Regions from separate parts of the Pantoea sp. F_5 genome, predicted to be linked through region 3. Evidence: predicted binding sites of a transcription regulator. Region 3 holds the regulator's gene; each other region holds the start of a gene.
The links. Region 3 encodes PhoB, which activates phosphate uptake and scavenging genes when phosphate is short. Its sites were predicted from a motif close to CTGTCATAAAACTGNCNNAT; they were not measured.
Positions count from the first base shown of each region.

Region 1 (2,272 bases), on a different contig from region 3:
ACTGGGCCGACTGAAAGGAATGTCTGCGGAGACTGAGCATGAGATCGTTCATGCCCTGCAGGCGCTGCCGAACCGGATTGAGCAGATGCTGGCGCAGGATAAGCTGATTGAGAATCTGGCCGAGGGCTTCTCTGACAAGCATCACGCGCTGTTCCTGGGCCGTGGCGATCAATACCCGATTGCCATGGAAGGGGCACTGAAGCTCAAGGAGATCTCCTACATTCATGCGGAGGCTTACGCCGCAGGCGAGCTGAAACATGGCCCACTGGCGCTGATTGATGCGGACATGCCGGTGATCGTGGTGGCACCTAATAACGAACTGCTGGAGAAGCTGAAATCCAACATCGAAGAGGTGCGCGCACGCGGCGGCCTGCTCTATGTGTTTGCCGATCAGGATGCGGGCTTCAGCGACAGTGACGGGATGAAGATTATCCCGTTGCCGCATGTCGAAGAGGTGATTGCCCCAATCTTCTACACCGTGCCGTTGCAGTTACTTTCCTATCACGTCGCCCTGATCAAAGGCACCGACGTCGACCAGCCCCGTAACCTGGCGAAATCGGTTACTGTGGAATAACCTGGTGGGCCCCGTCGCGGGCCCACTTCATTCTGGCCCTCTGTCATATAACTGTCACATTTCGTACATTTCACTGTCATCAAACTGTCCTATTTTCCCTCCTGCAGCAATCACTGACACTTACTAAAACGGCCCCGAGCCTGACTTTTCTCCCCTGGAGGGAATATGACACTGATGCGTAGCACCGTAGCCCGAATCCTCGCCACTACCTTCGCCGTAAGCGCGGTATCTGCTTTTGCGGCCACCGATCTGACTGGCGCAGGCGGGACGTTCCCGGCGCCGGTTTATGCCAAGTGGGCAGCAGAATATCAGCAAGCCACCGGTAGCAAAATTAACTACCAGGGTATCGGTTCATCTGGCGGCGTGAAACAGATCATCGCCAAAACCGTCGATTTTGGTGCGTCCGATGCACCAATGAAAGATGAAGATCTGCAGAAAAATGGCCTGTTCCAGTTCCCTACCGTCATCGGTGGCGTGGTACTGGCGGTTAACCTGCCGGGTATCAAGTCAGGTCAGCTGACGCTGGATGGCAAAACCGTCGGTGATATCTACCTCGGCACCATCAAAAAGTGGAACGACCCGGCGATCGCCAAACTTAACCCGGGCGTAAAACTGCCAGAGACCAACATCAACGTGGTGCGTCGCGCTGACGGTTCAGGCACCTCGTTCGTCTTCACCAGCTATCTGGCGAAGGTAAACCAGGACTGGAACAGCAAAATCGGTAAAGGCAACACCGTTAACTGGCCGGTAGGTTTGGGCGGTAAAGGCAACGACGGCGTCGCCGCCTTTGTTCAGCGTCTGCCGGGTTCTATCGGCTACGTGGAATATGCCTACGCCAAACAGAATAACCTGACCTACACCAAACTGATCGATGCCGATGGTAAAGCGGTCGCGCCGAGCGAAACCAGCTTCAGTAATGCTGCGAAAGGCGCTGACTGGAGCAAGTCGTTCGCGCAGGATCTGACCTTCCAGAAGGGCGCGGATGCCTGGCCTATCTCCTCAACCACCTTCATCCTGATCTACAAGGATCAGGCGAATGCGGCTAAGGGCGCTGAAGTGCTGAAGTTCTTCGACTGGGCTTACAAAAGCGGCAGCAAAACTGCTACAGCGCTGGACTATGCTGCGCTGCCAGAGAGCGTGACCGAGCAGATTCGCGCCGCCTGGAAAGCCAACATCAAAGACAGTTCTGGTAAAGCGCTTTATCAGTAATTGACCGACCCTGACCGGACTGCCGTCCGGTCAGACCCAACGGGCGGCCCATGCCGCCCTGATAACCTCTGAAGACTGAGACTTCTATGGCTGCAACGAAGCCGGCATTCAAAGCCCCAGGCAAACAAGGTGACAGAATTTTCGGTGCGCTGGTCCGGCTGGCTGCGCTGATTGTCCTGTTACTGATGGGGGGCATTATTGTCTCCCTGATCATTTCCTCGTGGCCCAGCATCCAGAAGTTTGGTTTCGCTTTTTTGTGGACCAAAACCTGGGATGCGCCCAATGAACAATTTGGCGCACTGGTGCCGATCTACGGCACCCTTGTGACCTCTATCATCGCCCTGATTATCGCCGTGCCGGTCAGTTTTGGTATCGCGCTGTTCCTGACTGAACTCGCGCCAGGCTGGCTGCGTCGCCCGCTGGGCACCGCCATTGAGCTACTGGCAGCAATTCCGAGTATCGTTTACGGCATGTGGGGCCTGTTTGTCT
Region 1 is NZ_VWUO01000014.1:32,874-35,145, forward strand. Features, by position in the region: gene glmS (glutamine--fructose-6-phosphate transaminase (isomerizing)) at 1-574, shown strand, start outside; gene pstS (phosphate ABC transporter substrate-binding protein PstS) at 740-1,783, shown strand; gene pstC (phosphate ABC transporter permease PstC) at 1,870-2,272, shown strand, end outside.
Region 1: the regulator PhoB is predicted to act here: its motif matches at 615-634, upstream of pstS (phosphate ABC transporter substrate-binding protein PstS).

Region 2 (2,272 bases), on a different contig from region 3:
ACCCAGGATGAACTGAAAAAAGCCGTTGGCTGGGCTGCACTTGACTATGTGCAGCCGGGCACCGTTGTTGGTGTAGGCACCGGATCCACCGCTGCCCACTTTATTGATGCGCTGGCCACGGTCAGGCATCAGATCGACGGTGCTGTCTCCAGCTCCGACGCCTCTACCCAGAAACTGAAAAGCCTGGGCATTCAGGTGTTTGATCTGAACGAGATTGACCTGCTGTCGGTTTACGTTGATGGCGCGGATGAGATCAACCCACAGATGCAAATGATCAAAGGCGGCGGCGCAGCGCTGACGCGTGAAAAGATCGTGGCCGCGGTGGCCGAGACCTTTATCTGCATCGCAGACGCCTCAAAAGAGGTCGATGTACTGGGGCGTTTCCCGCTGCCGGTCGAAGTCATTCCGATGGCGCGCAGTTACGTGGCACGTCAGCTGGTGAAAATGGGCGGCTTACCTGAGTATCGTCAGAACGTGGTGACCGATAACGGTAACATTATCCTCGATGTGCATAATCTGCGCATTCTCGATCCGATTGAGCTGGAAAAAACCATCAATGCCTTACCTGGCGTCGTTACCGTTGGCCTTTTTGCCGCACGCGGTGCCGATATCGCCTTGATTGGCGGTCCTGATGGCGTGAAAACCATTAAAAAATGATCTGTCTGGCGCTGTAAAGGCGCCGGTTATTTCTGCCTGCAAATCATCTTTTCTCACGTCGGTGAAATTTGGTGACTTATGTCACATAACCGTCATCGACAGTAGGTTCGTTCTCTCTTCATCGCTGACCTCATGATTTTGTCCGGCAATGTGCTGTTGCCAGCCATTGCCATGCTGGCTGGCGGGCAATCGTTTGTATTGCCGGACGCGATTTTTTTGATATTTTGACAGAAGGCTGGCTTATGGTAGTCCTCATTGAATGCTGAATAGGATCGGGAAATGGCAAAGGTATCACTGGAAAAAGATAAGATTAAGTTCCTGCTGGTGGAAGGTGTCCATCAGAGCGCGCTGGAAAACCTGCGGGCTGCAGGCTATACCAACATCGAATTCCACAAGGGCGCACTGGACTCCGACGCGTTAAAAGCATCGATCCGCGATGCGCACTTCATTGGTATCCGTTCCCGCTCCCAGCTTACTGAAGAGATTTTTGCGGCGGCTGAAAAGCTGGTCGCCGTGGGCTGTTTCTGTATCGGCACTAACCAGGTTGATCTGCAGGCGGCAGCGAGCCGGGGTATCCCGGTGTTCAATGCGCCTTTCTCGAATACCCGCTCGGTGGCGGAGCTGGTCATTGGTGAGATGCTGCTGATGCTGCGTGGCATCCCGGAAGCAAACGCAAAAGCACACCGTGGCATCTGGAATAAGATTGCCAAAGGCTCATTTGAAGCGCGTGGCAAAAAGCTGGGAATCATCGGTTACGGCCATATCGGTATGCAGCTGGGCGTGCTGGCAGAAAGTCTGGGCATGCATGTTTTCTTCTATGACATTGAAAACAAGCTGCCGCTGGGTAATGCCACGCAGGTACGCCATCTGGCGGATTTGCTCAACATGAGCGACGTTGTCAGCCTGCACGTGCCGGAAACCGCCTCTACGCAGGATATGATTGGTGCAGAGCAGCTGGCGCAGATGAAACCCGGTGCGCTGCTGATTAACGCCTCACGCGGCACCGTCGTGGATATTCCGGCGCTGTGTGATGCCCTGGCCAGCAAGCATGTGGGTGGCGCAGCCATCGACGTCTTCCCGACCGAGCCGGCCACAAACAGCGAGCCGTTTATCTCTCCATTGAGTGAGTTCGACAACGTGATCCTGACACCGCACATTGGCGGATCGACAGAAGAAGCGCAGGAGAACATCGGGATTGAAGTCGCGGGCAAGCTGGCGAAATACTCCGATAACGGCTCGACTCTCTCGGCTGTTAACTTCCCGGAAGTATCTCTGCCGATTCACGGTATCAGCGCCAGTCGCCTGCTGCACATCCATGAAAACCGTCCCGGCGTGCTGACGGCCATCAACCAGATTTTCGCAGAGCAGGGCATCAACATCGCCGCGCAGTATCTGCAAACCTCGCCGTTTATGGGATATGTGGTTATCGACATTGATGCAGAGCCGGAAGTGGCAGAGAACGCGCTGCAGCTGATGAAGGCGATTCCGGGTACTATCCGCGCGCGTCTGCTTTACTAAGGGGATTTTTACAGCCTGTAGCGTTTAGTGACGCTACAGGCTATTGAGAAACCTGAATCTGATAAATCTGACCGCAACACATTAATTCAATACGCTG
Region 2 is NZ_VWUO01000003.1:249,815-252,086, forward strand. Features, by position in the region: gene rpiA (ribose-5-phosphate isomerase RpiA) at 1-657, shown strand, start outside; gene serA (phosphoglycerate dehydrogenase) at 937-2,175, shown strand.
Region 2: the regulator PhoB is predicted to act here: its motif matches at 736-755, upstream of serA (phosphoglycerate dehydrogenase).

Region 3 (2,272 bases):
GGGTAACGCAGCAGATTGAGGATATTCTGGCCATTATCTTCCGGCCAGCGCAGGCCAAGGTGTTGCTGCGCCAGGCCGTTACACCAGAAAATCGTGCCCTCTTCCGTGGTCAGGATCACCGCATCCGGCAGCGACTCGGCCCCGCTGCGGAAGCGTTTAATCAGGTTGCCCAGTTCACGCCGCCGCCGCCGGTTGCGCAGTTGCATCTGGTAAAGCCCATAAAACAGCGGTTCCCAGCTGGCACGCCCGGTCGGTGGCGTCATGGTGCGGTCGAGCCACAGCCAGTGCGACAGCCGCATCAGATTGTGGAAATGCCACAACAGCACCACCAGCACGCTCAGCAGCAGCCACCAGGACAGGCCGCCAAGCAGCAGGCCCAGCAGCGCCGCGGGCAGACAGGCCAGCAGCAGTTCTGTCAATAATCTCTTCCAGGAGAGGCGTTCCAGCACGGTAAAGGCTCCGTTTAGTAGCGGGCAGAGAAACGATACCCTGTTCCACGGACGGTTTGTACCATGCGATCGTGGCCGGAGACCTCCAGCGCTTTACGTAAACGGCGAATGTGAACATCGACAGTGCGATCTTCCACATACACATTGGTGCCCCAGACGTGGTTCAGCAGCTGCTCGCGGCTGTAGACTCGTTCCGGGTGGGTCATAAAGAAGTGCAGAAGCTTATATTCGGTAGGGCCCATCTCCAGCGGCGTGGTTTCGGACATCACGCGATGTGAGGAGGGATCCAGACTCAGCCCCTGCATCTCAATGACTTCTTCCACCGCCATCGGCGAAATGCGGCGCATCACCGCTTTGATCCGCGCCATCAGCTCTTTGGGTGAAAACGGCTTGGTAATGTAATCATCGGCACCCACTTCCAGGCCACGTACCCGATCTTCCTCTTCGCCGCGCGCGGTGAGCATCATCACCGGGATATCACGGGTCATCGCCTCGCGCTTCAGATGCTTGATAAACTGAATACCGCTGCCACCGGGTAACATCCAGTCCAGCAAAATAAGATCGGGCCAGGGTTCAATCAGCTTGCCAACGGCGCTGTCATAATCTTCCGCCTCGATTGGCTGATAGTCGTTCTGCTCCAGAACAAAACACAACATTTCACGGATGGGGGCTTCATCCTCCACAACCAAAATGCGCTTAGCCATTATTACTCCTGCTGATTATGACGGCTGTCACTGAGATTCGCGGCGTCATTATGCGTCAGATTTGTGACACTTTTATGAAAAACATAACCTGCCTGTAACCTCACTGGTAATCATTTATGACAGCGCAGCGACATTTTTTTGCTTTGGTCGCAGAGCCAGTATAATCCCCCGGCGAATCACAACGGCAGGGACTCATCATGCGCATTATTCATACTGCGGACTGGCATCTGGGGCAGTTCTTCTACAACAAAAGTCGGGCGGCGGAACATCAGGCGTTTCTCGACTGGCTGTTGATCCAGATTGAACAGCATCAGGTGGATGCGCTGATTATTGCAGGCGACCTGTTTGATACCGGCACGCCGCCCAGCTACGCCCGCGAGATGTTTAACCGCTTCGTGGTGGCGCTGCAGCCCACCGGCTGTCAGCTGATTGTGCTGGCGGGTAACCACGACTCTGTGGCGACGCTGAATGAGTCGCGCGAGCTGCTCGCCTGTCTCAATACCCGGGTGATCGCGACTCCGCAGGCGCAGGATGATGTGTTGCTGCTCAACACCCGTCAGGGCGAACCGGGCGCGCTGCTGTGTGCCATTCCCTATCTGCGCCCGCGCGACATCCTGCGCAGCCGGGCGGGTCAGTCGGGCCGCGACAAACAGACCTCGCTGCTGGAGGCAATCGCCCACCACTATCAGCAGCGTTTCGCCGCTGCCCAGGCACTGGGTTATGCGCTGCCAGTCATTGCTACCGGTCATCTCACTACCGTCGGCGTCAGCCAGAGCGATTCCGTACGTGACATCTATATCGGCACGCTGGACGCCTTCCCGGCCAGCGCCTTTCCGGCGGCTGACTATATTGCGCTCGGCCATATTCATCGCGCCCAGCGCGTGGCGGGCAGCGAGCATATCCGCTACAGCGGCTCGCCGATTCCGCTGAGCTTTGATGAGCTGGGCGTGGAAAAAAGCGTCTTCCTGCTGGAACTGGCGGCCAGCGGCCTGCAGTCAGTCACGCCGCTGGTGGTGCCGCAGGCGCAGCCGATGCAGGTGCTGAAAGGATCGCTGGCGCAGATTGCAGAACAGCTAAATGCCTTCAGTGCGGCAGAGCAGGAAAAACCGACCTGGCTCG
Region 3 is NZ_VWUO01000011.1:59,130-61,401, forward strand. Features, by position in the region: gene phoR (phosphate regulon sensor histidine kinase PhoR) at 1-449, opposite strand, end outside; gene phoB (phosphate response regulator transcription factor PhoB) at 464-1,153, opposite strand; gene sbcD (exonuclease subunit SbcD) at 1,351-2,272, shown strand, end outside.